2 regions of the Acidovorax sp. SRB_24 genome follow, and region 2 is predicted to be linked to the other one. Evidence: riboswitches for the same ligand, from Rfam matches in the RefSeq annotation. Region 2 holds a riboswitch; the other holds the start of a gene.

Region 1 (15,940 bases), on a different contig from region 2:
TGGCGCGCACGTCCGAGCCGCCCTGCTTTTCGGTCATGCCCATGCCCAGCCAGACCGAGGCCTTGTCGGCCACCGGAACGTCGCGCGCGTCGTAGGCGTCGCTGTAGAGCTTGCCCTGCAGCTGCGCCCACAGCGCCGGCTCTTTTTGCAGCACCGGAATGCTCGCCGTCGTCATGGTCGCGGGGCACAGCGTGCCCTGCTCGACCTGGCCGTGCAGGTAAAAGCCCGCCGCCCAGGCGCTCCAGCGGCCCGGCTGCGCATTGCTAAACGGCAGCGAGATCAGTCCCTGCGCGCGGTACAGCGCCATCAGCGTGTGCCAGCTCGGGTGGAATTCCACCTGGTCCACACGGCGCCCGCGGCTGTCGAAGGGGCGCATCTCGGGCCCATGGCGGTTGGCGTCGCGCGCGAGCTGGTAGGTTTCGGCGCGGCCCAGCTGCGCGCCATAGGCGCCGAGCTGCGGCAGCGCCCACTGCGCGCCCGCGCGCGCCAGCGCGTCGCGCAGGGCGGCATCGGTGGCCAGCAGGTCGTAGCCGCTGAGCTCGTCGAACTGGTTGAAAACCTCGTGCGTGGGGCCGGCCATGGGGGTCTCCGTTCTCGGGCTGGATGGGTGTCTCTGCCGCAGTCTAGGCAATACGGCCGCGCCGGGTGTTGGGATGGCGCAAGCCGCCGCGCCGGGGGGCCCCGGCCAGCGCCCGCGCCGGCTCTTTTGCAGGCGCTTCACGGCGTGCCTGGCAGGGTGCGTGAAGTTTAAGAAAATGGCTGTAACGCTTATGGGATAAGCGCTTCTAGCTCACTATTTGGAAGCATTTTGCGCTGCGCCCTGGTGGGCAGCCGCCTTGGGCCGCACCGGGCCGGTGCGCCTGCGCAAGCCCCGCCCTCAGTTGTTTGGCGCCGGCCGCGGGTCTTCGCGGTGCGGGCGCTGCGGCCCGCCCCCAGGCCGGCCCCGGTCGTCGGGCACCTGCGTGCCGCGCGGCTCTTGCGGGGGCCGCTGGCGCTGGGCTTCACTCTGGGCCTGGCGCATCTGCTGCTCCTGCTGCGCGCGCTGGGCCTGGCGCATTTGCTGCTCCGCACGCTGCGCCTGCATCTGCTGCTGCTGTTGCTGCATGTGCTGGGCCTGGGCCTGGCGCATTTGCTGTTCTTGCTGTGCGCGTTGCGCCTGCATCTGCGCAGCGCGGGCCGACTGTTCGTTCTGCGCCTGCTCGCGCCGGGCGGCCTGCGCGCGCTGCTGTTCCTGCTGCAGCTGTGCGGCCCGGGTGGCCTGCACACGCTGGGCGTTCTGTTCCCGGGCTGCCTGGTCGCTCTGCGCCTGTTCGCGCCGGGTGTTTTGCGCGCGCTGCTGCTCTTGCTGCACCTGTGCGGCCTGGGCGGCCTGCGCACGCTGGGCATTCTGTTCACGCGCCGCCTGCTCGTTCTGGGCTTGCGCGCGCCGGGCGGCCTGTGCGCGCTGTTGTTCCTGTTGCATCTGTGCGGCCCGCGTGTCCGGCGCGTTCGGTTCACGCAGTGCCGGGTTGGGCTGCGCCCGCTCGCGTTGTCTGGGTTCCTGCTGCACCAAGGGCGCGCGTGGCACGGCCGGGGGCTGCGCAGGGGCGGCGCCCGGTGACAAGAAGCCGCGCGCCGGGGCGGCCGCGCTGTGCGGCGGTTCGGGCTGCCGCGGCGGGCCTGGCAGGGCTTCGCGCAGCGGTGCGCCACCGCCGCGGCCGTGCTGGAAGGCCGAGGGGGAGACCACGCGCCGGTCAACCACGGCGGCCGGTGGCGCGGGGTGCGGCTGCGCCAGTCGCGAGGCGCCGAACACGCTGCGCGGGTCGCGTGTGGGGGCCGGCGGCGCCACGGTGCGGGTGCGCTGCAGGTCGGCCGCGGCCACCGGGCGCGCGTTGCCGCGCACATGCTGGCCCTGCGCGAACGCGGCGACGGTGACCGCCGTCACGGCGGCCGGCAGGTGCTGGTAGCGGTAGCCACTGGCGGCGTTCGCGGAGTTCGGGGGGTGGGGGCGCATCCCGCTGCGGTTCACGTTGCGCACGTAGGCCGGGCTGGCCCGGTAGCTCGGGCGCCAGGCTTCGCCGGGGGCCAGCGGAAACCAGGCCACCCCGGGCTGCACGGCGCCGCCCACCGCGATGCCGAAGTTCCCGGCGCCCGCATTGCCGCCGACAAAGCCCACCAGCGCGGGCGCATAGACCGGGCGCACGGCAGCGGCGCCCGGCACCCAGCACCAGCGCGCACCGCGCTGGGCCCAGCGGCCATAGTGGAACGGGGCAAAGCCCCAGGGCTCGTCGTCGATCCAGGTCCAGCCCCAGGGCGCGATCGAGGCCCAGTGGCCGACGCGGTAAGGCGCCCAGCCCGCCACCGCCACGCGCGGCACCCAGACGGTGCCATAGGCCGGGTCATCCTCCCAGTCGCCGTACGGGTCGAGCTGCTGGTAGCCGATGACCTCGCGCGAGACATAGCGCGCCGCCACCGACCGGTCTTCGTCCAGGTCGCGCGCCGCCGCCCAGCGGTCCAACGGGTCCAGCGCCGGCGCGGTCTGCCCGGCGACCTGGTCCAGGTCCGCGCCCGCGAACGTGATCTGCTGGCGCGCGCCCAGCTCCACCGATGCGCCGTCGCTGCCATAGACCACGGCGCTGCCCGCCTGCACCGTCACGCGCGTGGTGCCGGCGGCCGGGTCCACGTCGAGCCGGTAGTTGCCGGGCTGCGACGCCATGAACGCCAGGTTCGGCGTGTCGACCTCGAAGCGCTGGTCCGGTGGCAGGCTGCGCAGGCGCGCGATCAGGCTGCCCTGGGTCAGCGCGAGCTGCACGGTCTGGTCGTCGAGCGCGGACAAGGCCAGGCTGGTCTGCGCGTCCATGCGCAGCGCGGTCGAACCGATGTGCAGCTCGGAGCGCGCACCGGCGTCGCTCCAGAGCCGGTCCCCCTGCGTCAGCGGCCGGTTCAGCACCGCGCCGGCCCACTGTTCGTAGCCGGCCGGCGCAAAGCTCACGGGCCCGTCGAAATAGTTGAGCTGCGCCACGCGCCCGGGCGGGTCACCGGCGGCCTGTGCGAAGGCGGCGGTGCCGCACACGGCGGCCACCAGCACGAACAGCACCAGCGCCAGGCGCCGCCCGCGGGCTGAAATAAAGGCGTTGGCATGCACGTTGTGGCCCCCCGCAGCCTGTTGACACCAGGGGCGGCCGCAGTGATTCACCCCACTGTGTAGAACGCGCCAGCGCCGATAAAGACGACCGGCGGGGCGCCGGCCCGGCGAAAAATCCGTCACCGGATGCAACGCAACGTCTGTCGGATTAATTGCCACCGGCTGCGCGGGCCAAGCCAGCGGGCGTCCACCGAAGCCTGCGGAAGCCGCGCCCCGCAAGGGTTTGCGTGGCCGGCCCGCCTGCTGGCGCGCAATTTGCTTGACGGCATGCATGCGCTCTGCGGTCCGTGCGGGGCACGACACGCAGCTTCAAGGAGAGCCGCCATGACTTCCACCTTCTTCAGGGGCCTGGCCCTGGCCGCAGCGCTTGTCGGCGCTCCGGTGGTGCAGGCGAGCCCGGTGACCTTCAGCGCCGTCCTCAACGGAGCAAGCGAGTCCCCAGCGACGGCCTCCCCGGGCACCGGTTTTGCGACCGTCGATTTTGACCTGGCCGCCCACACGATGCGGGTCCGCGTCGATTTTTCGGGGCTGGTCGCGGGCACGACGGCGTCCCACATCCACTGCTGCACTGCGGTGCCCAACGCGGGCAACGCCCTGGTGGCCACCACCACGCCCACCTTTACCGGATTTCCCAGCGGGGTGACCGCCGGCACCTACGACCACACCTTCGACATGGGCCTGGCCTCGTCGTACAACGCGGCGTTCATCTCCGCCAACGGCGGCAGCACGGCCAGCGCCGAAGCGGCGCTGTACGCCGGCATGGTGGCGGGAGAGGCCTACCTCAATATCCACTCCAGCACCTTCCCTTCGGGCGAGATCCGCGGCTTCCTCCAGGTGCCTGAACCGGGCAGCCTGGCGCTGCTGGCGCTCGGTTTGGCGGGGCTGGCGCTCGGTCTGCGCAAGCGGCAGAAGATGGCGCTTTCCGGATCCGTCACTGCGCGCACACGCGCAGCACATCCGCCCCATAGGCTTCGAGCTTCTTCGCCCCCATTCCGCTGATGCCCTGCAGGTCGTCGAGCGTGCGCGGCGGCTGCTGCGCAATCGCCGCGAGCGTCGCGTCGTGGAAGATCACATAGGCCGGCAGGCCGTGCTCGCGCGCCACCTCGGCGCGCCAGGCCTTGAGGTTGATGAAGCGCACCTGCGCGTCCTGGTCCAGGTTGGCGGCGGCCGGGGACAGCGTGCCGGCGGGGCTGCGGCGCTTGCGCTCGCGCGGCGCGGCCGCGGTGGATTCGCGCAGCTGCACCGGCACCTCGCCGCGCAGCACGGCGCGCGAGCCGTCGGCCAGGCACAGGGTGTCGAAGCTGTGGCCGCTCTCGAGCATCACCTTGTGCAGGCCGACGGCGCCGGTGGCCAGCAGCTGGCGCAGCACGCTGCGCAGCTGCGCCTCGCTGAATTCGGCACCCAGGCCGAAGGTCGAGAGCCTGTCGTGGCCGAACTGCTCGACTTTTTCGGTCTTCTTGCCGCGCAGGATGTCCATGATGTGCCCGGTGCCAAAGCCGATGCCGCTGGCCGCGTGCACGCGGTAGATCGTGGACAGCAGCTTGCGCGCGGCGTCCGTCGCGTCCCACACGGCGGGCGGGCTGATGCAGTTGTCGCAGTTGCCGCACGGCGTGGACGGCTCGCCGAAGTAGGCCAGCAGGCGCACGCGCCGGCAGTCGGTGGCCTCGGCCAGACCCAGCAGCGCGTCGAGCTTGCCGCGCAGCGCTGCCTTGAACTCTTCGCCCGCCGGGCTCTCGTCGATCATGCGGCGCTGGTTGACCACGTCGTTGAGGCCATAGGCCATCCAGGCGTCGGCGGCCAGGCCGTCGCGGCCGGCGCGGCCGGTTTCCTGGTAGTAGCCCTCGATGTTCTTCGGCATGTCCACATGGCCGACAAAGCGCACGTCGGGCTTGTCGATGCCCATGCCGAAGGCGATGGTCGCGACCATCACGATGCCTTCCTCGCGCAGGAAGCGGTCCTGGTTCTGCTGGCGCACGTCTTGCGGCAGACCGGCGTGGTAGGGCAGGGCGTTGACGCCCGCCCCCACCAGCGTGGCGGCCAGCTCTTCGACGCGCTTCCTGGACTGGCAATAGACCACGCCGGCATCGCCCGCGTGCTCGCGCTCGATGAAGCGCAGCAGCTGCGCGGTGGCGTCCTTCTTTTCGACGATCGTGTAGCGGATGTTGGGCCGGTCGAAGCTGCTGATGAACAGGCGCGCGCTTTCGAGCTGCAGGCGCTCGACGATGTCGGCGCGCGTGAGCTCGTCGGCCGTGGCCGTGAGTGCGATGCGCGGCACGCCGGCATAGCGCTCGTGCAGCACCGACAGTGCGCGGTACTCGGGCCGGAAGTCGTGGCCCCACTGGCTCACGCAGTGCGCCTCGTCGATGGCGAACAGGCTCAGGCCGCCGTGCTGGTACAGACCGTCGAGCAGGCCCAGGAAGCGCGGCGTGTTCAGCCGCTCGGGCGCCACGTACAAGAGCGTGATGCCGCCCGTCTGCAGGCGCCGCTCCACGTCCTGCGCCTCGTCGAACGACAGCGTCGAGTTCAGGAACGCCGCACTCACGCCGGCCTCGTGCAGCGCGCCGACCTGGTCGTGCATCAGCGCGATCAGCGGCGAGACGACGATGGCCACGCCGTGCCCCTGCTGCTGGCGCACGATGGCCGGCACCTGGTAGCACAGGCTCTTGCCGCCGCCCGTGGGCATCAGCACGAGCGCGTCGCCGCCGGCGATCACATGCTGGGTGATGGCCTCTTGCGGGCCGCGGAATTGTTCGTAACCGAAGACGTCCTGCAGGACGGAGTGCGCGGGGGACAAATGGATGCTCTTTGTTTGATAGCTGCCAGCGCTTTATGGACAAGCGTTGAAGGCCGATTTGACCGATATTTCAGGCGGCGCCAGCGTGCGGTGAGGCCCGGGCGCGCAAAGGCGCATATTGTGCGCCGCCGGCGCCGGCGGGTGGTTTCTACAATGGCATGTCCTGCCATGACGCTGCCCCTGTTCGACACCCCCGACCCCGGCCCGCAGACGCTCTCGCCGGGCGCCATGCTGCTGCGCGGCTGGGCGCGCGCGCATGCCGCGCAGTGGGTGGCGCAGGTGGCGGCGGTCACGGCGCAGGCGCCGTTTCGCACCATGGTGCGGCCCGGCGGCGCACCGCTGTCGGTGGCCATGACCAACTGCGGCGCCTTCGGGTGGGTGTCGGACGCACGCCGCTACCACTACACCGCCACCGACCCCGTCTCGGGCCAGCCCTGGCCCGCGCTGCCCGCGTGGCTGCGCGCACAGGCGCAGGCGGCCGCCGCCGCGGCCGGCCACCCCGGCTTTGTGCCCGATGCCTGCCTCATCAACCGATACGTGCCCGGCGCCAAGCTCTCGCTGCACCGCGACGAGGACGAGGCCGACCTGTCGGCGCCCATCGTCTCGGTCTCGCTGGGCCTGTCCGCCACCTTCCTGTGGGGCGGCCTGCGCCGCAGCGACCCGGTGCAGCGCGTGCCGCTGCAGCATGGCGATGTGGTGGTGTGGGGCGGCCCCGCGCGCATGGCCTACCACGGCGTCAACCCGCTCAAGGACGGCCACCACGACCTGCTGGGCAGCGCGCGCTGGAACCTGACGTTCCGCATGGCGCGTGCGCGCTATGCGGCCCCGGACGGGCCATAAAGCCGTTGCGGCGACGGCGCGCAATGCCCGCGCGCGGCGCCGGGCGGGGCGCTCTTTCTACAATCGCTCCATGCAAGCCCTTCACTACACCCGCGCCGCACAGCTTCCCGCCATCCTGGCCCAACGCATCGCCATCCTCGACGGCGCCATGGGCACCATGATCCAGCGCTTCAAGCTGGGCGAGGCGCAGTACCGGGGCGAGGGCTACAGCGGACCCGGCAGCGCGGGCGAGCGCTTCAAGGACTTTCCGCGCGACGTCAAGGGCAACAACGAACTGCTCTCGCTCACGCGGCCCGACGTCATCCGCGACATCCACGAGGGCTATCTCGCCGCCGGCGCCGACCTGATCGAGACCAACACCTTCGGCGCCACCACGGTGGCGCAGGAGGACTACAAAATGGCCGACCTCGCGCGCGAGATGAACCTGGCCTCGGCCCGGCTGGCGCGTGCCGCGTGCGACAAATATTCGACGCCCGACAAGCCGCGCTTTGTCGCCGGCGCCCTGGGCCCGACGCCCAAGACCGCCAGCATCAGCCCCGACGTGAATGACCCCGGCGCGCGCAACATCACCTTCGAGCAGCTGCGCGCGGCCTACTTCGAGCAGACCGAGGCGCTGATCGAGGGCGGCGCCGACGTGATCCTGGTCGAGACGATTTTCGACACGCTCAACGCCAAGGCCGCGCTGTTCGCGGTCGAGGAAGTGTTCGAGAAGACTGGCGAGCGCCTGCCGCTGATCATCAGCGGCACCGTCACCGACGCATCGGGCCGCATCCTCTCGGGCCAGACCGTCACGGCGTTCTGGCACAGCGTGCGCCACGCGCGGCCGCTGGCCGTGGGCCTGAACTGCGCTTTAGGCGCGGCGCTGATGCGCCCCTACATCCAGGAACTGGCCAAGGCCGCGCCCGACACTTTCATCAGCTGCTACCCGAACGCCGGCCTGCCCAACCCGATGAGCGACACCGGCTTCGACGAGACGCCCGAGGTCACGAGCCGCCTGGTGCACGAATTCGCCGCCGAGGGGCTGGTCAACATCGTCGGCGGCTGCTGCGGCACCACGCCCGACCACATCGGCGCGATCGCGCGGGCCGTGGGCCCGGTCGCCACGCGGCCGCTGCAGCGCGCGGGTTTCTACGCCGCAGAGGCCTGATACTGCAGCGCCCGGGCGGGCGCTGTGACTATCAAAAAAGAGCTGCTAACGCTTGCTGGATAAGCGTTGGCAGCTCTTTTGGCTTGGAAATCTGCGCGGCCGGGCGGCCGCGCCCGCTTCAGGGGTACAGGCCGCGCATTTCGCGTGCGTGCAGCATGCGCGTGCAGGCGACGATGAAGGTCGCGGTGCGCAGGCTCACCTGGTGCTCTTGCGCCACCTGCCAGATGCCGGCAAAGGCCTCTTTCATGATGCGCACCAGGCGGGCGTTGATCTCGTCTTCGCTCCAGAAGAAGCTCGAGAAGTCCTGCACCCACTCGAAGTAGCTCACCGTCACGCCGCCGGCGTTGGCGATCACGTCGGGCAGCACCAGCACGCCCTTGTCGTGCAGGATGTCGTCGGCCTCGGGCGTGGTGGGGCCGTTGGCGCCCTCGATGACCATGCGCGCCTGGATCTGGCCGGCGTTGTCGGCGGTGATCTGGCTCTCGAGCGCGGCGGGGATCAGGATGTCGCAGGGCACGGCCCAGAAGGCGCTGTTGTCCAGGGCTTCGGCGCCGGCAAAGCCGGCCACGCCGCCGCTGTCAGCGACGTGGGCGGTGAGCGCCGCCACGTCCAGCCCCGCGTCGCGGTAGACGGTGCCGGTGTGGTCCTGCACGGCCACCAGGCGCGTGCCGGCCTCGCCAAACAGCTTGGCCGCCGTGCCGCCGACGTTGCCAAAGCCCTGCACGGCCAGGCGCGCGCCCTCGACCTTGAGGCCCGTGTGGTGCGCCGCTTCCATGCCGACGGTGAACACGCCGCGGCCCGTCGCCTCGCGCCGGCCGAGCGAGCCGCCCAGGTCGATGGGCTTGCCGGTGACGACGCCGGTGGCCGTCACGCCGGTGTTCATCGAATAGGTGTCCATCATCCACGCCATGATCTGCTCGTTGGTGTTGACGTCGGGCGCCGGGATGTCCTTGCTCGGGCCGATGATCAGGCCGATCTCGCTGGTGTAGCGGCGCGTCAGGCGCTCGAGCTCGCTGCGCGAGAGCTTTTTCGGGTCGACACGGATGCCGCCCTTGGCGCCGCCGTAGGGCACGTTGACGGCGGCGTTCTTCACCGACATCCAGGCCGACAGCGCCATCACCTCCGACAGCGTCACGTCCTGGTGGAAGCGCACGCCACCCTTGCCCGGGCCGCGCGAGAGGTTGTGCTGCACGCGGTAGCCCTCGAAGTGGGCGATGGTGCCGTTGTCGAGTTCGATCGGCACGTCGACGATCAGGATGCGCTTGGGGCGCTTGAGGGTCTCGACCCAGCGCGCGAGGTGGCCCAGGTAGGGCGTGACGCGGTCGACCTGCTTGAGGTAGTTGCCCCAGGGGCCGAGGTGGTCGGCCTGCAGGTACGAGGGCAGGGCGTGCGTGGGCACGCCGGGGGTGCTGGGGGTGGGTGACATGGCGGCAATCCTGACCGGAGGATGTGAAGGTCGCCTAGCTTAGAAGCACTGCCCTGCCGGTGTCCAACGCCGCGGTGTTTCGTGGTCATGCATTTCCCGCATAACCTGCCTCCGGCGCTGCCGCGCTTCAGGCGGCCGGGGCCGGCGCGCCGCGTTCGGTGGCCAGCAGCAGGGCGCCGCCCAGCACCAGCGCGCCGCCCGCCAGCTGCGCTGCGCCCAGGTGCTCCTGCAGGAAGACCCAGGCCAGCAGCACCGTGACCACGGGCTCGAGCATCGAGATCAGCGCGGTGCGCGACGCCCCCAGGCGCTCCAGCCCGGCGACGAACAGGCCAATGGCCAGCACCGTGGACACCAGCACGATGGCGGCCACGGCGCCCCAGCCCGGCAGCGTCTGCGCCAGCTGCGGCGGCAGGCCCCCCAGCGCGCGCACGCTGGCCACGCAGGCCAGCACGGCGGCCGCGCTGGTGAGGATCACCGCGGTCGACGCCAGCGGCGCCACGCCGCGCGTCGCCCGGCTGCCGCCGATGATGTAGCAGGCGTAGATGCAGGCCGCCCCCAGCGCCAGCGCCACGCCGCGCGGGTCGAGCGCCGGGCCGCCGCCCTGGCCCGGGCTCCAGCCCAGCGTCAGCACCGTGCCGGCGCTGCACACCGCCAACGCCACCAGGCGCCGCCGCGTGAGCGATTCGAGGCCCAGCAGCCACGACAGCAGCACCACGAACAGCGGGTACAGGTACAAGAGCAGCGCCACCATGCCGGCCGGAAGGAACAGGAGCGCGCCAAAAAAGCAGAACGACTGCGCCACATAGGCCGCGCCCATCAGCACCAGGGCGGGCAGGCGCGCGCGCGCCGGCAGGCCGGTGTGCCGCCAGCGCAGCAGCAGCCACAGCGCCAGCGCCGCCAGCGCAAAGCGCGGCAGCAGCACGCCCAGCATGTCCGCGCCTTCGTCGTAGGCAGCGCGCACGAAGATCGCCAGGGCGCCGAAGCCGGCGGCCGACAGCGCCACCAGGGCGGCGGCGCTGCCAGGGGTTCGCACGGAGGCGTTCATGGCGTCGCCCCCGGGGACTGCGCGCTGCAGGGTCTGCAAAAAGGGAAAGCCATGCCTTGCTCCGGAAAAGGGGCGAAGCGGCAAGCTTAGGCGAGGCCGGCGGCGCTGTGAAGGCGCGATGGCCGTTCCGAGGTTTTCAGGGCGCAGTGCCAGAGGCCCTGGGCCCACAAGAGCGACCACCGGCTCAAGGAAGTCCTGTTGACGGAGACCACCCTGGTGCGCCCGCTGGGGGTGACCTACCGGCGCGACGGTTATCTTTCGCCGGCCTCGCGCCGGCTCGTTCTTTGCTGCAGGCGCACGGCGAGAGCCTGATTGCCGAGGCGGTGGCGCGCGCCTGGTAGGCGCGGCAGGCCGGGCCTGGCAGCCTTCCCTTCACTCGACCGTGAAGTGCTCCAGCGCCGGGTCGCCCGGCGGGTAGCGCAGGTCGAGGTTGCGCAGCACCTCGCGCAGCACCGTGGCGATCATCAGGTTGCGGTGGGTCTTGGAGTTGGCCGGCACGATGGTCCAGGGCGCCCAGCGCGTGTGCGTGGCCGCCAGCAGCGTTTCATAGGCCGACTGGTACGCGGCCCACTGCTGGCGCACGGCGATGTCGCCCAGGTCGAATTTCCAGTGTTTGGTGGGGTCGTCCAGGCGCTCCTGCAGGCGGTCGCGCTGCTCGTCGGCGCTGATATGCAGCATGAATTTCACGACCACGGTGCCGGTGTCGCTGAGCAGGCGCTCGAAGGCGTTGATGTGCCCGAAGCGCTCGCGCTGCTGCGCGCGCGTGAGGGTGCCGTTGACCACGGGCACCAGCACATCCTCGTAGTGGCTGCGGTTGAACACCGTGACCTCGCCCGCGCCGGGCACCTGCTGGTGGATGCGCCACAGGAAGTCGTGCGCGCGCTCGGCTTCGGTGGGCGCCTTCCAGCCCACCACGTGCACGCCCAGCGCGCTCATGCGGCCGAACACGCTGCGGATGGTGCCGTCCTTGCCGGCGGTGTCGGTGCCCTGCAGCACCACCAGCAGCTTGTAGCGCCGGTCGGCGTAGAGGCGGTTCTGCAGCTCGTCGAGTTCGAGCGCCAGCGCCTCCACCGCGGCCTTGTCCTGGGCCTTGTTGCCCCGCGAGAACGGCTTGGCCGCGGGGTCGAAGTCGGCCAGCGACACGGCGGCGGCCTTGCTGCCTTTGCCGCTGGCGGCGGGCTGCCACGCGGACCAGGGGTGCGCCACATCGGCGTGCTGGCTGTCGAAAGGGGAGGCCATGCGGTTCTCCAGAAAAAGGGGGAAGCGCCCAGCTTAGGCGAGACCGGCATGCGCCCCGTGCCACCGCCCCGCGCACGAGGGCTTCAATGCTACTGAATCAATGGCTGTGCGCGCTGGCGGGGTAAGGGCTATAGCCTTTTTTTGCCCGATTTTTGTGCCGCGGTGCCCGGCGCCCCGGCGGCGGCGCTTTCGCCCATCAGCGCCACAAAGCGCCGCGCGCCCAGGCCCAGCGGGCGCTCCTTGGACCAGACCAGGTCCACCCACAGCTCCACGCCGTTGCTCAGGTTCTCGAACGGCATCTCGACCAGCGTGCCGGCCTCGATGCGCGGCTGCACCAGGGCACGCGGCTGCCAGCCCCAGCCCAGGCCGGCCTCGATCAGGCCGAGCGCGGCGATGTGGTTGTCGGTGCGCCAGCAGTGGCGCGCAAACACGAAGCGCGGGTCGCTGTGCGCCAGGTCGCGGCCGGCCACGACGATCTGGCGCGTGGTCGTCAGGTGCTCTTCGCGCAGGCGCGCGCTGGCGGCGGTCTCGCCGCGCGCCACCGCGGCAGCGCGCGCGGCCGCCAGCACCGGGTGCTGCGGCGCCATCACGGCGACCAGGGCCTCGGTGCCGACTTCCTGGAAGCCCTCGCGCCCGTCCATGCTGGGGCGCTCGAACACCAGCGCCAGCTGCGCGCGCCCGGTGTGCAGCAGGTCGAGCGCGTCGGCCTGCGGCGCGGCGAGCACCTCGACCTGCAGGAGCGGGTGGTCCTGCGCCAGCGCGGCCAGCGGCGCGCTCCAGGGTGCGGCCAGCAGCTCGGGGGCGATCGCCAGCGTCAGGCGCTCTTCCAGCCCCTGCGTCAGCGACAGCGCCTGCGCATTGAGCTGCTGCAGCTGCGCCGCCAGCAGCCGCGCCTGCGGCTCCAGGGCGCGCGCCGCGGCCGTCGGGCGCGGCTCGCGGCCGGCGCGCTCGAACAGCAGCACGTCCAGTTCGGCCTCCAGGTGCCCCACGGCCATGCTCACGGCCGAGGGCACGCGGCCCAGGGCGCGCGCGGCCGCCGAGAACGAGCCGCGGTCGAGCACGGCGAGAAAGACCTGGACGCTGTCGGAAGAAAATGCCATGCGCCAATTATCAGAAAAATTGAAACAAGCTGACTTTTAGTGTCAGGCAATCACACATAAAGTCGAGGCCATGTCTTCTGCCATCCCCCACCAGCGCGGCCTGCAGGGCCCCAAGCGCCGCATCGTCTACGTCACGCTCTACGAACTGATCGCCATCGCCGTGGCCACCGCCGGGCTGGCCCAGCTCACCGGCGCCGGTGCGGGCCACGCGGGCGTGGTGGCGGCTGCGTCCTCGGTCATTGCCGTGGTCTGGAACATCGTCTTCAACAGCGCCTTCGAGCGCTGGGAGGCGCGCCAGGCCGTGCGCGGGCGCAGCATCGCGCGCCGCGTCGCGCACGCGATCGGGTTCGAGGGCGGCTTGGTGTTCATGCTGGTGCCCTTGTTCGCCTGGTGGTTTGGCGTGGGCCTGTGGCAGGCCTTCGTGATGGACATCGGGCTGATGCTCTTCTTCCTCTGCTACACCTTTGCCTTCAACCTGGCGTTCGACCGGGTGTTTGGCCTGCCGGCCTCGGCGGCCTGAGCCGCGCCCGGCGCCGCAGCCCTGCGGCCGCACGGCAGCGGGCCATCCCTTAAAATGGTTGCTTTCCTCCGAGGAGCGTTGCAGCGGCAGCCCTGGCCCCGAGCCGGTAGCCGTCAGGCTCGGGTGCCGCAGCAGGCCCACCCAACGACGCTCACCTGTTTATTGCCGTTTTTTACAGGTGAGCTGTATGTCTGAAGTGTTTCCTCCTCCCCTCAAGCTGTCGGGCCTGGAGCCCGTCTCCATTGGCGCCGATTCGCTGTTCGTCAACGTGGGCGAGCGCACCAACGTCACCGGCTCGAAGGCCTTTGCGCGCCTGATCCTGAACGGCCAGTTCGAGGACGCCCTGGCCGTGGCGCGCCAGCAGGTCGAGAACGGCGCGCAGATCATCGACATCAACATGGACGAGGCCATGCTCGACAGCAAGGCCGCCATGGTGCGCTTCCTGAACCTGATCGCGTCCGAGCCCGACATCGCGCGCCTGCCGATCATGGTCGACAGCTCCAAGTGGGAGGTGATCGAGGCCGGCCTGCGCTGCATCCAGGGCAAGCCCATCGTCAACTCGATCAGCATGAAGGAGGGCGTGGACGCCTTCAAGCACCACGCGCGCCTGGTGCGCCGCTACGGCGCCGCCGCCGTGGTCATGGCCTTCGACGAAAAAGGCCAGGCCGACACCTTCGCGCGCAAGATCGAGATCTGCGAGCGCGCCTTCCGCATCCTGGTCGACGAGGTCGGCTTTCCGCCCGAGGACATCATCTTCGACCCGAACATCTTCGCGGTCGCCACCGGCATCGAGGAGCATGCCAACTACGCGGTCGAGTTCATCGAGGCCACGCGCTGGATCAAGGCCAACCTGCCGGGCGCCAAGGTGTCGGGCGGGGTTTCGAACGTGTCGTTCAGCTTCCGCGGCAACGACCCGGTGCGCGAGGCCATCCACACCGTGTTCCTGTACCACGCGATCCAGGCCGGCATGGACATGGGCATCGTCAACGCCGGCATGGTGGGCGTCTACGACGACCTCGAGCCCGAGCTGCGCGAGCGCGTCGAGGACGTGATCCTCAACCGCCGCCCCGATGCGGCCGAGCGGCTGCTCGAAGTGGCCGAGACCGCCAAGAGCGGCGCCAAGGACGAGGGCAAGAAGCTCGAATGGCGCGGCACGCCCGAGGCGCCGAAGACCGTCGAAGAGCGCCTGTCGCACGCGCTGGTGCACGGCTTCACCGACTTCATCGTCGAAGACACCGAAGAGGCCTACCAGCAGATCCTGGCGCAGGGGGGGCGCCCGCTGCACGTGATCGAGGGACCGCTGATGGCCGGCATGTCCATCGTTGGCGACCTGTTCGGCGCAGGCAAGATGTTCCTGCCGCAGGTCGTGAAGTCGGCGCGCGTGATGAAGCTCGCCGTCGCGCACCTGATCCCCTATATCGAGGAAGAAAAGCGCCAGGACGAGCTGGCCGGGCGCGACGTGCGCACGAAAGGCAAGATCGTCATCGCCACCGTCAAGGGCGACGTGCACGACATCGGCAAGAACATCGTTACCGTGGTCTTGCAGTGCAACAACTTCGAGGTCATCAACATGGGCGTGATGGTGCCCTGCCATGAAATCCTCGCGCGCGCCAAGGCCGAGGGCGCCGACATCGTAGGCCTGTCGGGCCTGATCACCCCCAGCCTCGAAGAGATGCAGTACGTGGCCGCCGAAATGCACAAGGACGACCATTTCCGCGTCAAGAAGATTCCGCTCCTGATCGGCGGCGCCACCTGCAGCCGCGTGCACACGGCCGTGAAGATCGCGCCGCACTACGGCGGCCCCGTGGTCTACGTGCCCGACGCCTCGCGCAGCGTGGGCGTGGCGCAGAGCCTGCTCGGCGACAACGTCGAGGCCTTCGTGCAAGAGGTCAACGCCGACTACGACAAGGTGCGTACCCAGCACGCCAACAAGAAGCAGACGCCGCTGTGGCCGCTGGCCAAGATCCGCGCCAACAAGACCCCGATCGACTGGAGCGGCTACCAGCCGCCGCGCCCGCGCGCGCTCGGCCGGCGTGTGTTCAAGAATTTCGACCTGAACGAACTCGTGTCCTTCATCGACTGGGGCCCGTTCTTTCAGACCTGGGACCTGGCCGGGCCGTACCCCGCGATCCTGACCGACAAGGTGGTGGGCCAGGAGGCCACGCGCGTGTTCGCCGACGGCCAGGCCATGCTGAAGAAAATCATCGACGGGCGCTGGCTCCAGGCCAGCGGCGTGCTGGGGCTGTACCCGGCCAACAGCGTGGGCGATGACATCGAGTTCTACACCGACGAGACGCGCTGCCAGGTCGCGATGACCTGGTACGGCCTGCGCCAGCAGACCGAGAAGCACACCGTGGACGGCGTGACGCGCCCGAGCCGCTGCCTGGCCGACTTCGTCGCGCCCAAGGACAGCGGCATCGCCGACTACGCCGGCATGTTCGCCGTCACGGCCGGCCTGGGGATCGAGAAGAAAGAGCAGGCCTTCATAGCCGCGCTCGACGACTACTCGGCCATCCTGTTCAAGAGCCTGGCCGACCGCCTGGCCGAGGCCTTTGCCGAGTGCCTGCACCAGCGCGTGCGCACCGACCTGTGGGGCTACGCCGGCGGCGAGCAGCTCAACAACGCCGACCTGATCGCCGAGAAGTACGCCGGCATCCGCCCCGCGCCCGGCTACCCCGCCTGCCCCGACCACAGCGCCAAGCACG
Region 2 (15,940 bases):
AACACATAGCCAGCAAAACGGCACAAATGCGGATAAAAATAGCGAAATGCTTCAGGGAGCTGGCGTTATGGGCAAGATGGACGACACCGACCGCGAAATCCTCGGCATCCTGCGCGCCAACGCGCGCACGCCCGTCGCCACGCTGGCGCAGCGCCTGCGCGTGTCGCGCGGCACGGTGCAGAACCGCCTGCGCAAGCTCGAAGACAGCGGCGTCATCGTCGGCTACACGGTCCGGCTGCGGCCCGACTCAGAGCCCCAGCGCATCCGCGCCTGGATGAGCATCGCCGTCGAAGGCAATGCCGCCCCCGAGGTCATCCGCGCGCTGCGCGGCGAGCCGCTGGTCGGCACGCTGCACACCACGAACGGCCGCTGGGACATCGTGGCCGAGCTGCGCGCCGAAAGCCTCGAGGCCTTCGACAGCGCGCTCGGCCGCATCCGCCAGACGCCCGGCATTGCCAACACCGAGACCAGCATCCTGCTGTCGACCTACAAGGCCTGAGCGGGCCGCGCCGGGGCGGCATTGGCGCCTGGGCGACAGCAGGGCAGGGTTTTCGGCCTATCGCGGCCGCCGCAGGTGCGCTGCAATGCGGCCTCGCTTCTTTTTTCACCCTGACACAAGGAGACGCTATGCAGCGCCGCCATCTCATCCAACTCGGTGCCACCGCCCTGGTCGCCACCGCCCTCGGCGCCCAGGCCCAGGCCACCGGGTTCCCGACCAAGCCCATCAAGCTCGTGATTGCCTTCCCGGCCGGTGGCCCGACCGACATCACCATGCGCGCGCTGGCCGACAACGCCAGCCGCATCCTGGGCCAGCCGGTGATCGTCGACAACAAGCCCGGCGCTGGCGGCACATTGCCTGCGCAGGCGCTGCAGACGGCCGCCGCCGACGGCTACACCGTAGCGCAGATCCCGCTCGGTGTGTTCCGCCTGCCCTACACCACCAAGATCAACTGGGACCCGGTCAAGGATATCAGCTACGTGATCAACGTCACCGGCTACGCGTTCGGCATCGTCGTGCCGGCCGACTCGCCGCTCAAGACCTGGACGCACTTCGTCGCCTGGGCCAAGGCCAACCCGGGCAAGCTCAGCTACGGCTCGACCGGCACCATGACCAGTCCGCACCTGACGACCGAGTTGATCGCGCAGCAGCTCGGCATCGAACTGCTGCACGTGCCCTACAAGGGCAGCGCCGACCTGATGCAGTCCATTCTGGGCGGCAACATCATGGCCGCGGCCGACTCCACGGGCTTCGCCCCGCAGGTCGAGGCCGGCAAGCTGCGCGTGCTCAACACCTGGGGCGCCGAGCGCTTGGCCAAGTTCCCCGATGCGCCCACGCTCAAGGAGCTGGGCCTGGACATCGTGCAGAACTCGCCGTTCGGCATCGGCGCGCCCAAGGGCACGCCGTCCGCGGTGGTCAAGCGCCTGCACGACGCTTTCAAGCAGGCCATGGAGCAGGACGCCTACAAGGCGGCCCTGGCGCGCTACGACATGGTGCCGATGTACATGGGCAGCGCCGCCTACCAGAAGTTCGCGCAGGACACGTTCGCGCGCGAGAAGGCGCTGATCGAGAAGCTGGGCCTGGCGAAGGCGCAATAACGGCGCCGCGCCCGCAGCGCTTCAGCCGGCCGCGCCGCGCAGTGCCGCGAAATGCGCCTGCAGCAGGGCCGCGAAGCGCTCGGCCATGGCCGAGGGCGCGGACTGCGGCGGGAAGGCCAGCACCACTTCCACCGGGCAGCGCGGCTGCAGCGGCACGGTGCGCAGCTGCGGCGCAAACACCGCAGCCACATACGGGTTGACCACGCCCACGCCCGTGCCTTGCGCGGCCAGCATGCAGATCGTGGCGGAATAGGTGGTCTCGACCGTGGAGGCCGCCGCGATGCCATGCTGCTGCATGGTGTCCTGCAGCTGCAGGTAGATCTCGTCGTCGGCGTGCAGGGTCAGCAGCACCTGGCCCTGCAGGTCGCGCACGTGCAGCGCCTTGCGCGCGGCCAGCGGGTGGGCCGGGTGCATCACGCAGACGGCGTTGCCGCGGTGCAGCGTGGTCGCATCGAGCTGCGGATGCCGCATGGCCATGGTGCTCAGCGCCAGGTCGAACTGGCCGTGCAGCAGGCCCTCGCGCAGCTGTGGCGTGCCAATGGTCTGCAGGCTGACATGCACGTCCGGGTGTTGTTGCAAAAAGGCGTGCACCACGGCCGGCATCACGCTCAGGCCGAGCGCGGGCGTGCAGCCCAGGCGCAGCTCGCCGGTGCCCGACTGGCGCAGCGTGGCCACGTTCTGCTCGATGCGCTCGAGCCCCAGAAAGTGGCGCTGGACGGTCTGGAACAGCTCGCGCGCCTCGTGCGTGGGGCGCAGCCGGCCCTTCTGGATATCGAACAGCTTCAGGCCCGAGGCCGACTGCATCTGCGCCAGCAGCCGGCTGATCGACGGCTGCGTGGTGTGCAGCATGGCGGCCGCGGCCGTCGTGGTGCCGGTCTGCATGACGGCGCGAAAGGCCTCGATCTGGCGAAAGTTCAGGGGGCGCGGCATGGCAGGGCAGGGCGGGAAGACGCTGCGCAATGTATATCAAAACGGTATGGGTGACCGAAGAAATTGAATTTTCAAGAATTCCCGCCGGCTCCTACACTGCATTTTTCCCAACCATGGCGCGCCCGAACTGGCCGCACAGGAGACACACATGAAGATGCAATGGACCCGCAGGAGCGTGGCACTGGGCGCGCTGGCGCTGGGCCTGGGCGCCATGGGCGCAGCCACCGCCGCCGAGCCGGCCTTTCCGGCGCGGACCGTGCGCATCATCGTGCCGTTCACGGCCGGCGGCAGCTCGGACGTGCAGGCGCGCATGCTGGCCGACCGGCTCGGCCGCCTGTGGGGCCAGCCGGTGGTGGTCGAGAACAAGCCCGGCGCGGGCGGCCACCTGGGCGGCAAGTACGTGGTCGACCAGCCGGCCGACGGCTACACGCTCATGGTGGGCTCGATCGGCCTGCACGCGGCCTACGGCATCTACAAGAAGCTGCCGTACAACCCCGCCACCGACCTGCGCCTGGTGACCGTGCTGGCCGAAATGCCGCACGTCGTCGTGGCCTCGCCCGCGCTGCCCGCCAAGGACCTCAAGCAGCTCACCGACATGGCCAAGAAGGCGCCGGGCACGGTCAACTTCGGCTCGGCCGGCGTCGGCTCGTCGGTGCACATGATGGGCGAGCTCTACAAGCTGCAGTCGGGCGCGCCCATCGTGCACGTGCCCTACCGCGGCAGCTCGGCCGCGCTCAACGACCTGCTGGGCGGCCAGATCCAGCTGATGTTCGAAAACCCGCCCACCGTGCTCTCGCACATCCGCGGCGGCAAGCTGCGCGCGCTGGCCGTGACGGGCAAGGAGCGCCTGGCCGCGCTGCCCGACGTCCCCACCGCCACCGAGGCCGGCATCTCCGGCTTCGAAGCGACCTCGTGGACCACGGTGGCCGTGTCCTCCAAGGTGCCGCAGGCCGTGGTCGAAAAGATCAGCGCCGACGTGCGCAAGGTCGTCAACACGCCCGAGTTCCGGAAGGGCCTCGAAGACCAGGGCATGAGCGCCGTGGCCAACAGCCTGGCCGACGCCACGCGCTTCGTGACCAGCGAAAAGACCCGCTGGGACCGCGTGATCCAGGAAGGGCACGTCTCGGCCGATTGAACGCGCACACGGGCCGCGCTGGCGCCCCCTGTGCCTTGTGCTGCCCGGCCCGCTGCCGGGCAGATGCTTTTTTGCTGTTGCATTGTTGATTCCCATGACCCCTGACACCCCCGCCTCCGCCGCCCCGTATGTGCCCTGCCGCCGCGTGGGCGACGGCAGCCAGCACCACTTCTTTGGCTACTACAACAAGTCCAACTGGGACCGCGGCAATCGCCTGGTGGCCGGCCAGCGCACGCCCTGGATGGACCAGCTCCTGACGCCCGATGCGAAGGCCACGATCGGCTACTTCGACACCGGGGACGGCGACCGCTTCCACGCCGTGGGCGAGACCTATGCCTGGAACTGGCAGATGGGCAGCCAGCTGCAGTGGCTCGACGGCGCGCCGGGCCGCCAGCTGGTCTACAACGACCGCACGGGCGACAGAGCGGCGCGCTACCCGGGCTTTGGCGCCGTGGTGGTGGACATCGACACGCAAGCGCGCCGCGTGCTGCCGATGCCGGTCTACGTGGTCGCGCCCAGCAGCGCCTGGGCGCTGTCGGTCGACTACCGGCGCCTGTACGTGACGCACGAGACCATCGGCTACAGCGAAGCGGGCGGCCCGTGCGAGCTGCCGCTGGCGCCTGCGGACGACGGCATCTGGCGCATGGACGTCGCCACGGGCGCGGCGCAGCTGCTGGTCAGCTACGCCCAGCTCAAGGCCTTCCACCATGTACCGTCGATGGACAAGGCGATCCACTGGGTCAGCCACATCGAAGTCAACCCGGCCTCTTCGCGCATCCTGTTCCTGCACCGCTGGACCGAGCGCGTGAAGGACGAGACCTGCTTCCTGCACCGCCTGGTCACCATGAACCCCGACGGTTCGGGCATGCGCCTGCTCGAATGCTCGGACCACCCGTTGCCCCAGCTGGCCGACGATTTCGACCCCGGCGCCGTCGGCACGTTCGACTACGAAAAGTCCGAATACCAGATCTCGCACCCGCTGTGGCAGGACGACGAGCACATCATCGTCTGGGGCCCGCACGCGGGCGAGATCCACTACCACCTCTACCACGATGTGGACGGTGGCGCCGTGCAGGTGATCGGCCGCGGCGTGCTGGTGGAGAACGGCCACATGACCTTCTCGCCCGTGAGCACGCGCTGGATGCTCAGTGACACCTACCCGGACGACCAGACGCACGAGCGCTTCCTGTTCCTGTTCGACATGCAGACCGGCGAGCGCCGCAACCTCGGCAGCTTCTACGCCACGCCCGATCTGAGCAAGGAAAACCGCTGCGACCTGCACCCGCGCTGGAGCCGCGACGGCCGCCAGGTGTGCATCGACTCGGTGCACGAAGGCCAGCGCCAGATGTACATCCTCGACGTGTCGTCCATCGTCGGCGCCTGAAGCAGGCACGCCATGAAAAAGCCCGCACGGTGGAGGCCGTGCGGGCTTTTTCAATTGCAGGAGCTGCCTGCACAGTGCGGGCGCGGGTTTCAAGCACTTTTACTGCCCAAAGCCAACGGATGCCGGCGCTGGTAGCTATGCCTTGGATAGCGCGCTTCAGCGCGTGGACAAGATGGCCTGCACCAGCTCGATGAAGCCGTCGCCGCGCTCGCTCGGCGTGACGTAGCGCGGCAGGTGCGCCAGCTGCGGCACGAAGCGCGCAATGTTGGCCACGCCAAAGCTGTGCGGCATGTGGGCGAACATCAGCTGGTCGTTGGTCGAGTCGCCAATGTAGGCCCAGCGCTCCAGGTCGGCGTCGAGGTCCTTGCCGAACAGCGTGCGCACGATCCAGCGCGCGCCTTCGAGCTTGTTGTGCGCGCCGAACCAGCCGTTGATGTGGATGCTGCTCACCGTGGCGTTCATGCCGGCGGCGCGCATCAGGGCCACGCACTGGTCGATCTGCGCCTGCGGCAGGTGCGTGAATTCGCTGTGGTCGATCGCAATGTCGGTCTCGCGCCCGGCCGAGTCGGTGGCGCGCACGGCGCCGGGCACCGTGGCCTCCATCTCGGCGAGCACCTGCTGCATGCGCGCAAAGTTGCGCGTGCGCGTGGCCTCGTCCTGCTGGTAGAGCCGGTCGAGGCCACCGCCGGCATTGCGGCGCAGCGCCACGGCACCGTTCTCGGCCACGATGGCGTCTACGGGCCAGGCCTGGGCAAAGGGCTCGCTCCAGCCCACGGGGCGGCCCGTGATCGGCACCACATGCAGGCCCGCCGCGTGCAGGTCGGCCAGCGCCTGCACCACGGGCGGCGGCACCAGGCCTTCGGTGGTCAGCGTGTCGTCGATGTCGGTGAGCACGCCCAGCAGCTCGCCGGGGGCCGGCGCGGGCCATTCGCTCAGAGCGCGCAGGAAGGCTGTCATGGCGGCGCGCTCAGTGGTTGGTGTCCAGCGCCAGGCCCGCGTGCTCGCGCAGCGGGTGGAAGTGGATCTTCGGAAAGCGCTCCTGCGCCAGGCGCACGTCGTACGGCGAGGTGCACAGGTAGGCCAGGGTGTTGGCCGCGTCGTGCGCCAGGCGCAGCGGGTAGGCGTCGGTGAAGGCGCGCAGGTCGGCGCTGCTGTCGGCGGTGATCCAGCGCGCGCCCGTGTACTGGCAGCCTTCAAGGCGGATGTCGGCGTCGTATTCGGTCTTGAGGCGGTGCTGCACGACCTCGAACTGCAGCTGGCCGACGGCGCCGAGCAGCATGTTGCCGCCCGCGTCGGGCTTGAACACCTGGATCGCGCCTTCCTCGCCGAGCTGGGCCAGGCCCTGCTGCAGCTGCTTGGTGCGCAGCGGGTTCTTCAGCACCACGGTCATGAACATCTCGGGCGCGAAGAACGGCAGGCCGGTGAACTGCAGCGCCGCGCCGTCGGTGATGGTGTCGCCGAGCTGCACGCCGCCGTGCGTGGTGAAGCCGATGATGTCGCCGGCATAGGCTTCTTCGACCGCCTCGCGGCGCTGGCTCATGAAAGTGACGACGCTGGTCGGGCGCAGTTCCTTGCCGGTGCGCTGCACCTTGAGTTTCATACCGGGCGTGTACTTGCCCGAGGCCAGGCGCACGAAGGCGATGCGGTCGCGGTGGTTGGCGTCCATGTTGGCCTGCACCTTGAAGACCACGCCCGAGAAGCCCTCGTCTTCGGGGTGGATCGTCTTGATGACCGGCTGCTTGTGGACCTGCAGCGTGCTGACGCGCGGGCCCGGCGGCGGCGACATGTCCACCACCGCGTCGAGCACTTCCATCACGCCGAAGTTGTTGACGCCCGAGCCAAAGAACACGGGCGTGAGCTTGCCGGCCAGGAAGGCCTCGTGGTCCCAGGCGGCCGAGGCGCCGACGGCCAGTTCCATGCTCTCGAGCGCATGGTCAAAGGTCTGGCCGAAGCGTGCCCGCAGCCTGTCGGCCTGCGCTAAGGGAATGACTTCAAAGTCCTTCGGGCCGCGGTCGCTGCCCGGGGTGAACACCGTCATGCTCTGCGTGCGCAGGTTGATGATGCCGCCGAACGACTTGCCCTGGCCCACCGGCCAGGTGATGGGGCAGCAGGGCATGCCCAGCTCGCGCTCGACCTCGTCGAGGATGTCGAGCGGGTCGCGCACCTCGCGGTCCATCTTGTTGACGAAGGTGATGATGGGCGTGTCGCGCTGGCGGCAGACCTCGATCAGGCGGCGCGTCTGCGTTTCCACGCCGTTGGCCGCGTCGATCACCATCAGCGCCGAGTCGACGGCGGTGAGCACGCGGTAGGTGTCTTCGCTGAAGTCCTTGTGGCCGGGCGTGTCGAGCAGGTTGATGACATGGTCGCGGTACAGCATCTGCATGACCGAGCTGGCCACCGAGATGCCGCGCTGCTTTTCGATCTCCATCCAGTCGGATGTGGCGTGGCGGCTGGCCTTGCGGCCCTTGACGGCGCCGGCGATCTGGATCGCGCCCGAGAACAGCAGCAGCTTTTCCGTCAGCGTGGTCTTGCCTGCGTCGGGGTGGGAAATGATGGCAAAGGTGCGGCGGCGCCGGGTTTCGGCAAGGAACGGTGCGGACATGCAGGGAGGGGCCGCGCAGCGAAGCGGGCGGCACGGTCAAAAAAAGGTTGGAACCGCCCGATTATCCCCGCGTCGTGTGCCGCGGGCCGCGCCCCGCGTGGCGCGCGGCCGGGCGGCGCTTACTTGGCCGGTGTGACTTCGACCTTGGGCACCGTGATGGTCTTCTCTTCCGTGGTCACGTGGACGTCCGGCGTCTTGACATCGTATTTGGGCAGCGTGACATCGCCCGACTGGGTTTTTTCCACCTCGTACTTGGGCAACGTGACATTGCCTTCCTGGGTTTTCTTCACGTCGCAGGCCGCAAGGCCTGCCAGGCCGATGGAGGCGATGGCGATGGCGATCAGTTTTTTCATGGCGGGGATTCTTTCTGTTCAAGAAGGTGGAACGAAATGCCGGTCACAGGGATCGGCCGGGATCACGCTGTCGATTGAAAGGGCATCGGCGCGCCCCGGCTGTAGGAATGCCGACCGCGCAGGTGTCGGCTGTGGCCCTGCGCTGCACGCGGACTGAGCCGGGTCTGCCGTGCGGCTGTACTAAAATGGCCAGCTTTTCCGAGGAGCGTTGCAGCGCCTCCCACCAGCGTGGGGCGTGAGGCTCGGAACCTGTCCCCCCGCAACGACGCTCATCCACTTCTCGTGTGGTGAGCTTGGCTTTTCTTTCTCTCCCCCGGCAAGTGGTTTTCCTGAATTCGTTTTGGAGCACACCATGAACGCACGCCTGAATACCGACTTGAACGCCGATTGCGCGATCACCGACATCGCCCTGGCCGACTGGGGCCGCAAGGAAATCCGCATCGCCGAGACCGAGATGCCCGGCCTGATGGCCATCCGCGAGGAATTCGCCGCCAGCCAGCCCTTGAAGGGCGCACGCATCACCGGCAGCCTGCACATGACGATCCAGACCGCCGTGCTGATCGAGACGCTGCAGGCGCTCGGCGCGCAGGTGCGCTGGGCCTCGTGCAACATCTTCTCGACGCAGGACCACGCCGCCGCCGCCATCGCCGCCAGCGGCACGCCGGTGTTCGCGATCAAGGGCGAGTCGCTGGCCGACTACTGGGACTACACGCACCGCATTTTCGAGTTCGGCGCTCAGGGCGCTGAAGGCGAAGGTCCGAACATGATCCTCGACGACGGCGGCGACGCCACCATGCTGATGCACCTGGGCCAGCGCGCGGAAAAAGACCTCTCGGTGCTGGGCAAGCCCACGAGCGAGGAAGAAACCATCCTGTTCGCCGCCATCCGCGCCAAGCTGGCCGCCGATGCGACCTGGTACACGCGCAAGTCCGCCGAGATCATCGGCGTGACCGAAGAGACGACGACCGGCGTGCACCGCCTCAATGAAATGAGCGCCAAGGGCACGCTGCTGTTCCGTGCCATCAACGTCAACGACTCGGTGACGAAGAGCAAGTTCGACAACCTCTACGGCTGCCGCGAGTCGCTGGTCGACGGCATCAAGCGCGCCACCGACGTGATGATCGCCGGCAAGGTGGCTTGCGTGGCCGGCTACGGCGACGTGGGCAAGGGCTCGGCGCAGGCGCTGCGTGCCTTGAGCGCGCAGGTCTGGGTGACCGAAATCGACCCGATCAACGCCCTGCAGGCGGCGATGGAAGGCTACAAAGTGGTGACGATGGAATACGCCGCCGACAAGGCCGACATCTTCGTCACCACCACCGGCAACCGCGACGTGATCCGCCACGAGCACATGGCCGCCATGAAAGACCAGGCCATCGTCTGCAACATCGGCCACTTCGACAACGAGATCGACGTGGCGTCGATCGAGAAGTACGAGTGGGAAGAGATCAAGCCCCAAGTCGATCACATCACCTTCCCCGACGGCAAGAAGATCATCCTGCTGGCCAAGGGCCGTCTGGTGAACCTGGGCTGCGGCACCGGCCACCCGAGCTTTGTCATGAGCGCTTCGTTCGCCAACCAGACCATTGCGCAGATCGAGCTGTTCACCAAGCCCGATGCCTACCAAGCCGGCAAGGTGTATGTGCTGCCCAAGTCGCTGGACGAAAAAGTGGCGCGCTTGCACCTGCAGAAAGTCGGCGCCATGCTGACCGAACTGACCGACGCACAGGCCGCCTACATCGGCGTGGAAAAGACCGGGCCCTACAAGGCCGACACCTACCGCTACTGATCCGGCGCCCTTGGCTGATGCGTTTTTAGGAGCTATCAGCGCATACGGAGCAAGGGCTAGAGGCCAATTTGATATAAAACTATCGCCCGTGGGCGAGAGAGTGATGCATGCGCGCAGATGTTTTTTTGGTGGATTTTGGCCATGCGGCCACGCGCTCACAGGCGCAGCGGCTGATTGCGGCCGGTGTGGAGTGGCGCCTGTCGCCGCGCGCGCCCTGGCAGAAGGTGGCCAAGAACGGTGACGACATCCCGAGCGTGGCCGAGGTGCGGCTGCTCGACAGCGCCGAGGCACAGTACCTCTCGCGCGGCGGCCTCAAGCTCGAAGGGGCGCTCCAGGCCACGACCCTGTCCGTGGCCGGCCTGCGCTGCCTGGACGTGGGCCAGAGCACGGGCGGCTTCACCGACTGCCTGCTGCAGCAGGGCGCGGCACAGGTGGTCGGTGTTGATGTCGGCCACGGTCAGCTGCACGAGCGGCTGCGCAGCGACCCGCGCGTCATCTGTGTCGAAGGCGTGAACGCGCGGGGGCTCACACCGGGCGCCCTGCAGCAGGACTGCGAGCTGGCGCTGTCCGAGGTCATCGAGGAGGTGGACGACAACGAGACCCAGCCCGAGGCGCCCTACAGCTGGATGCGCAATGGCGGGCTGGTGGACGAGGAATACGACGACAGCGACGACGCCAAGGACCGAGACATCGAGCGCTTCAAGGCCGAGCGCGCCGAAAAGGCGAAGGCGCGCGCAGCGGGCACGCTGCCCGTCGAGCGCCGCCGCCGCCCCGAGTGCGCAGGCGTTGACACCACGCCGCTGTTCGATGTGGTGACGGGCGACCTGTCGTTCATCTCGCTCACGCTGGTGCTGCCTGCGCTGGTGCCGCTGCTGGCGCCGGAGGGCGCGCTGCTGATGCTGGTCAAGCCGCAGTTCGAGCTGCAACCGGGGCAAGTGGGCAAGGGCGGCATCGTGCGCGATGCGGCGCTGTACGCCGTGGTCGAGCAGCGCATCCGCGACTGCTGCGCCGCGCTGGGCCTGCAGGTGCAGGCCTGGCTCGACAGCCCGATCTACGGCGGCGACGGCAACCGGGAGTTTTTTGTTTTTGCCAGGAGGGGCGCATGAGCGCAACGAACCCGACGCACGCAGGCGGGGCGCCGAGTGCGCCGTTTCCCGTCAGCGTGGAATTTTTTCCGACCAAGACGCCCGAGGGCGCCGACAAGCTGCGCGCGGTGCGCCAGCAGCTGTATGCGCTGCAGCCGCAGTTCTGTTCCGTGACCTATGGCGCGGGCGGCTCGACCCAGGAGGGCACGTTCACCACGGTGCGCGACATCCTGGCCGAAGGCGTGAGCGCGGCCTCGCACTTCTCGTGCATCGGCGCCACGCGCGCCTCGGTGCGGGGCGAGCTGGCCCAGCTGCAGGCCATGGGCGTCAAGCGCCTGGTGGCGCTGCGCGGCGACCTGCCCAGCGGCTACGGCGCGGGCGGCGAGTTCCACTACGCGAGCGATCTGGTGGAATTCATCCGCAGCGAGACGGGGCGCGGCTTCCAGATCGAGGTCGCGGCCTACCCCGAGGTGCACCCGCAGGCGCGCTCGCCCGAGGCCGACCTGCAGGCCTTTGCCGCCAAGGTGCGCGCGGGCGCCGATTCGGCCATCACGCAGTATTTCTTCAACGCCGACGCCTACTTCAGATTCGTCGAGGAGACCCAGCGCCTGGGCCTCGAGGTGCCCATCGTGCCGGGCATCATGCCCATCATGGGATCGACCCAGCTGATGCGCTTTTCCGACGCCTGCGGCGCCGAGATCCCGCGCTGGATCCGGCTGCGCCTGCAGGGCTTTGGCGACGACACGGCCTCTATCCGCGCCTTCGGGCTGGACGTGGTGACCGAGCTGTGCGCGCGCTTGCGCGAGGGCGGGGCGCCAGCACTGCACTTCTACACCATGAACCAGAGCGCGGCCACGCTGGAGATCTGCCGCCGCCTGGGGCTGGGCCTGCCCGGGATCGGCGAGGGCCAATAGGCCTACTGGGAGTGATGTTTTTATGCCACCGGCCGACACGGATTGATACAGGTCAACCGTGCCTTAGCGCATCGGTCATTCAATAGCCATTGGGGATTGTCCCCGGACTTCTTTGGATGAAAGACATGAAAAAACACGCCATCGCCGCCGCCCTGCTGGGCACTGTCCTGAGCTCCGCCGCCGTGGCCCAGCAGGCCGCCGAAGGCCCCTGGATGGTGCGCGCACGCGCCGTGCACCTGAGCAGCGACAACAGCGACACCACCGGCCTGGGCCTGTCGGCCAACCACAAGTGGCTGCCCGAGGTCGACATCAGCTACTTCTTCAACAAGAACGTCGCCGTCGAGTTGATCCTGACCGTGCCGCAGAAGCACACGCTGTACTCGAACGGCGCCGCCATCGGCTCGTTCAAGCACCTGCCGCCCACGCTGACCGCCCAATACCACTTCACCAACCTCGGTGCGTTCAAGCCCTACGTTGGCGCCGGCGTCAACTACACGCGCCTGAGCGCGGTCAACCTGCCTGCCGGCGTGACCGTGGACCGCAACAGCTACGGCCCCGCGCTGCAGGTGGGCGTGGACGTGCCGGTCGCCAAGAACCTGTACCTCAACTTCGACGTGAAGAAGGTCTACATCCGCACCGATGTATCCGCTGCCGGCGCCAAGATCGGCACCTTCAAGGTCGATCCGGTGCTGTTCGGCGTGGGCCTGGGCTGGCGTTTCTGAGCTCCGGCCGGTAGCCGGCCCCGACCGGCCGCCGGCCAGCGGCCGAGGTCCCTTCCCCGCTTCGGCGGGGATTTTTTTGGCCTGCGCTACCATTTGGCGCTTGTTGCCTGCCCTCATTCGCTGTTTTTCCCTGGCCACTGGCCGTTTTTCTCCGCTCGCCGCGGGCTGCGCCGTGCTCGCTTGCGCGGGCGCCCTGCTGGTTCAGGGCTGCGCCCTGGGCGATCGCGCTAGGCCAGCGACTGTCCCTGCTCCCGGGCCCGCGCAAGCGGCGCCGGCCGCGCCGCAGGCCCCTGCATCGCCTCGGCCGCCCCGGCCCCTGCCCGCCCCCCGTCCTGCCGACAGCGCGGCGGGGGACGCGGTGGAAGCGCCCGCTGCGCGCGCCGAGGAGCAGGGACAGGCCTCGTGGTATGGCGCCTCCTTGCACCGCCGCCGCACGGCCAGTGGCGAGCGTTTCGACATGCACGCTTTCACGGCCGCGCACCCCTCGCTGCCGTTTGGCACGCAGGTGTGCGTGCGCAGCCTGGTGAACGGCAAGGTGGTGCAGGTGCGCATCAACGACCGGGGACCGCACACGGCCGGCCGCATCATCGATCTCAGCCGCGCCGCCGCCCGGGCGCTGGACATGCTCGGGCGCGGCACCAAGCCGGTGGTACTGACGGTGCTGGAGCCGGAAGAGAAGGACTGCCCGCCAACCTGACCGGCAGGGGCGCGTTCAGCTGCCCGCTTCGAGCGTGTGCGTGGCGTGTTTGTCCTGGCCCAGCAGCTCGGCCATCTGGGGCAGGGCGTCCTTGAGCTGCGCCTTGAGCGTGTGCGGCGGATTGACCACGAACATGCCGCTCGCGGGCAGGCCGGGCCGCTTGACCTCGCCTGCGGCGTCTTCGGTGATCTTGCTGGACTTGACGGTCAGCGTTGCGTGCAGCCAGCCCTTGCCGGCCTTCTGGGCCAGGGTCTTGAGGCGGCGTGGCAGGTCGTGTGCTTCGGGGCGCGGAATGATGGGGTACCAGACGGCATACGTGCCGGTGGCAAAGCGCTTGAGCGCATCCGCAACCATGTCCAGCACTTTGCCGTAGTCGCTCTTGATTTCATAGCTGGGATCGCACAACACGAGCGCGCGGCGGGCTGGTGGGGGCAGGAACTTCTTGATGCCCTCGAAGCCGTCCTCGTGCAGCACGGCGACTTGGCGGCCGGCCTCGAGCTGGGCCACGTTGCCCGCGAGCGCACGCAGGTCGGCCGGGTGCAGTTCGAACAGCTTGAGCTTGTCGTGAGCGCGCAGCAGGCGCTGGATGATGAAGGGCGAGCCCGGGTAGACCTTGGTGCTGGGGCTGCTGTTGAAGGCGCGCACCAGGTCGATGTAGGCCTGCAGGGCCGGGGCCAGCGGTGCGGCGGTGGCGGCGCCGGGCGCGCCCAGGCGCAGGATGCCGCCCGCGGCTTCGGCGCTGGTCTTGGCGTAGTCGCCGTCGAGCCGGTACAGGCCGGCGCCCGCATGGGTGTCCAGCACGGTGAGGGCCGCGTCCTTCTCGGTGAGGTATTGCAAGGTGGCAATCAGCACGGTGTGCTTGAGCACATCGGCGTGGTTGCCTGCGTGAAAGGCGTGGCGGTAACTGAACATGGCGCTATGGTAACCACCGGCCGGGGCTGGTCCGCGCGCGTGCCATGGGCGGGTTTGCGCCTTGCGCCCTCATGGGGTCCAGGAACGACTTGCCGCAGCCAGGGCGGCGGCTCGCAGAGCCGGATGCGGTTTGTTGCCAGAGGTCCGCAGGAATGGCCGATGATGGCGCCCGCAGCCACTGGCGATTTGATCGTTACCAACGGTATGTTATTGTTCTTAAACGTCGAACTGCACGCCCATGACCGACCCCCTCGCTGCTTCCGCTCCTGCCGTGCGCCATGTGGACGCACTGCCTACGGGCACGCGCCTGGCGGAGTTCGAGGTGTGCTCCTTGCTGGGGGTGGGCGGATTTGGCGTGGTCTACCAGGCCTTCGACCATTCGCTGCTGCGCACGGTGGCCATCAAGGAGTACCTGCCCGCGGCGCTGGCCGGGCGCACCGAAGGCCAGTCGCTGTGGGTGCGTTCGTCGAGCGACGAGCAGGCCTATCAGGCGGGCCTCAAATCGTTCGTCGGCGAGGCGCGGATGCTGGCGCAGTTCGAGCATCCGTCCTTGGTCAAGGTCTTCCGTTTCTGGGAAGCCAACAACACGGCCTACATGGTCATGCCCTTGTACCGGGGCATGACGCTCAAGCAGGCGCGTGCACAGATGCGCACGCCCCCGCCCGAGGCCTGGCTGCGCACCGTGCTGTGGTCGGTGCTGGACGCCTTGCGCACCTTGCACGGCAGCCAGACCCTGCACCGCGACATCTCGCCGGACAATATCTTTCTGCAGGACGTCGGCCCGCCGGTGCTGCTGGACCTGGGGGCTGCGCGCCACGCCATCAATGACCGCGACCAGCGGCACACCGCGGTCCTGAAGGTTCATTACGCCCCCATAGAGCAATACGCCGACGGCGACGCCGACATGCCGCAGGGCCCGTGGAGCGACCTGTATTCGCTGGCCGCCGTGGTGCACGGCTGCCTGTGCAACGAGGCGCCCATGCCGTCTACGCTGCGTTCCATCCGCGACCGCATGGTGCCGTTTGCCCGGGTCGCCAAGACCGTGGGCCGGCAATTTGGCCAAGAGTACTCTGCGGCTTTCGTTGCCGCCATTTCCCAGTCGCTGGCGCTGCGGTCCGAAGACCGGCCGCAGGACATCGACGCATTTTTGCAAACCATGGCCATGGTGGCGCCTCCCGGCCCGCTCGAGCACTTCGACTTCCGCGCGCAGCTCGGCGATATCTGGGTGGGGCCGGCGCACCAGCCCGCTGGGGCGCTGGCCGGGCCTGGCCTGGACTCGGCTGGCGTGCCACTGGCGGCGACGCTGTCTGCGCGCCCGGTGGCGCCGCACGCCGCCCTTGGGGGGGCTGTACCCCCATCCGGGGAGGGCGTGCAGGTCCTCGATCTCGTGGTTCCGGACGCCGAGGGCGCAGCGGAAGGCGCAAATCCCAGGCCACTCGCCAAGCTAGCCGGCCAGTCCGCGCCAGAACCGCTGCGCAGCGCGAAGCCGCAGCGCGCCTGGGCGTGGCTCGCGGGCGTGGTGCTGATCGTGGCCGTGGCCGGCGGCTATGGCTGGGGCCGGCGTGCGCCGCAGACCGCACCGCAGGACGGCATCATCACGGAATGGGCCGAGCCCGCCGCGCCTACCGCCTCTGTGCCCGTGCCGCAGGAGCCGGCCGTCGCCGCCACCGAGGCAGCGGTGGTGGAGGCAGTGGCCGCGGCAGCGCCTGCGGGCCCCGCACCGGCGTTTGTCGAGGCGTCAGACCCGGCAGCGGCGCCGAGGGCTCCCGTGCGGATTCCTCCCAAGGCGTCCCGGGTGCCGCAGCCAGAGGTGGCGCGCGAGCC

What was found. Region 2 has a riboswitch for S-adenosylhomocysteine ahead of ahcY (adenosylhomocysteinase). Riboswitches for the same ligand answer to the same signal wherever they lie in the genome.
Region 1: another riboswitch for S-adenosylhomocysteine. It lies ahead of metH (methionine synthase); the one in region 2 lies ahead of ahcY (adenosylhomocysteinase).

Annotation. Positions count from the first base shown of each region.
Region 1 is NZ_MWOM01000007.1:61,006-76,945, forward strand. Features, by position in the region: gene B2J89_RS03970 (acyl-CoA dehydrogenase family protein) at 1-580, opposite strand, end outside; gene B2J89_RS03975 (DUF6600 domain-containing protein) at 878-3,124, opposite strand; gene B2J89_RS03980 (CHRD domain-containing protein) at 3,449-4,123, shown strand; gene recQ (DNA helicase RecQ) at 4,056-5,918, opposite strand; gene alkB (DNA oxidative demethylase AlkB) at 6,087-6,758, shown strand; gene B2J89_RS03995 (homocysteine S-methyltransferase family protein) at 6,829-7,905, shown strand; gene B2J89_RS04000 (Glu/Leu/Phe/Val dehydrogenase) at 8,024-9,331, opposite strand; gene B2J89_RS04005 (DMT family transporter) at 9,459-10,376, opposite strand; gene B2J89_RS04010 (PPK2 family polyphosphate kinase) at 10,749-11,615, opposite strand; gene B2J89_RS04015 (LysR family transcriptional regulator) at 11,744-12,715, opposite strand; gene B2J89_RS04020 (PACE efflux transporter) at 12,816-13,235, shown strand; S-adenosyl-L-homocysteine riboswitch at 13,300-13,395, shown strand; gene metH (methionine synthase) at 13,423-15,940, shown strand, end outside.
Region 2 is NZ_MWOM01000036.1:23,400-39,339, reverse strand. Features, by position in the region: gene B2J89_RS13330 (Lrp/AsnC family transcriptional regulator) at 68-499, shown strand; gene B2J89_RS13325 (tripartite tricarboxylate transporter substrate binding protein) at 628-1,596, shown strand; gene B2J89_RS13320 (LysR substrate-binding domain-containing protein) at 1,618-2,526, opposite strand; gene B2J89_RS13315 (tripartite tricarboxylate transporter substrate binding protein) at 2,675-3,661, shown strand; gene B2J89_RS13310 (hypothetical protein) at 3,756-5,045, shown strand; gene B2J89_RS13305 (HAD-IIB family hydrolase) at 5,202-6,002, opposite strand; gene B2J89_RS13300 (peptide chain release factor 3) at 6,013-7,647, opposite strand; gene B2J89_RS13295 (hypothetical protein) at 7,767-8,000, opposite strand; S-adenosyl-L-homocysteine riboswitch at 8,195-8,278, shown strand; gene ahcY (adenosylhomocysteinase) at 8,353-9,786, shown strand; gene B2J89_RS13285 (TlyA family RNA methyltransferase) at 9,894-10,892, shown strand; gene metF (methylenetetrahydrofolate reductase [NAD(P)H]) at 10,889-11,785, shown strand; gene B2J89_RS13275 (OmpW family protein) at 11,911-12,507, shown strand; gene B2J89_RS23215 (septal ring lytic transglycosylase RlpA family protein) at 12,866-13,204, shown strand; gene B2J89_RS13265 (23S rRNA (adenine(2030)-N(6))-methyltransferase RlmJ) at 13,220-14,116, opposite strand; gene B2J89_RS13260 (serine/threonine-protein kinase) at 14,355-15,940, shown strand, end outside.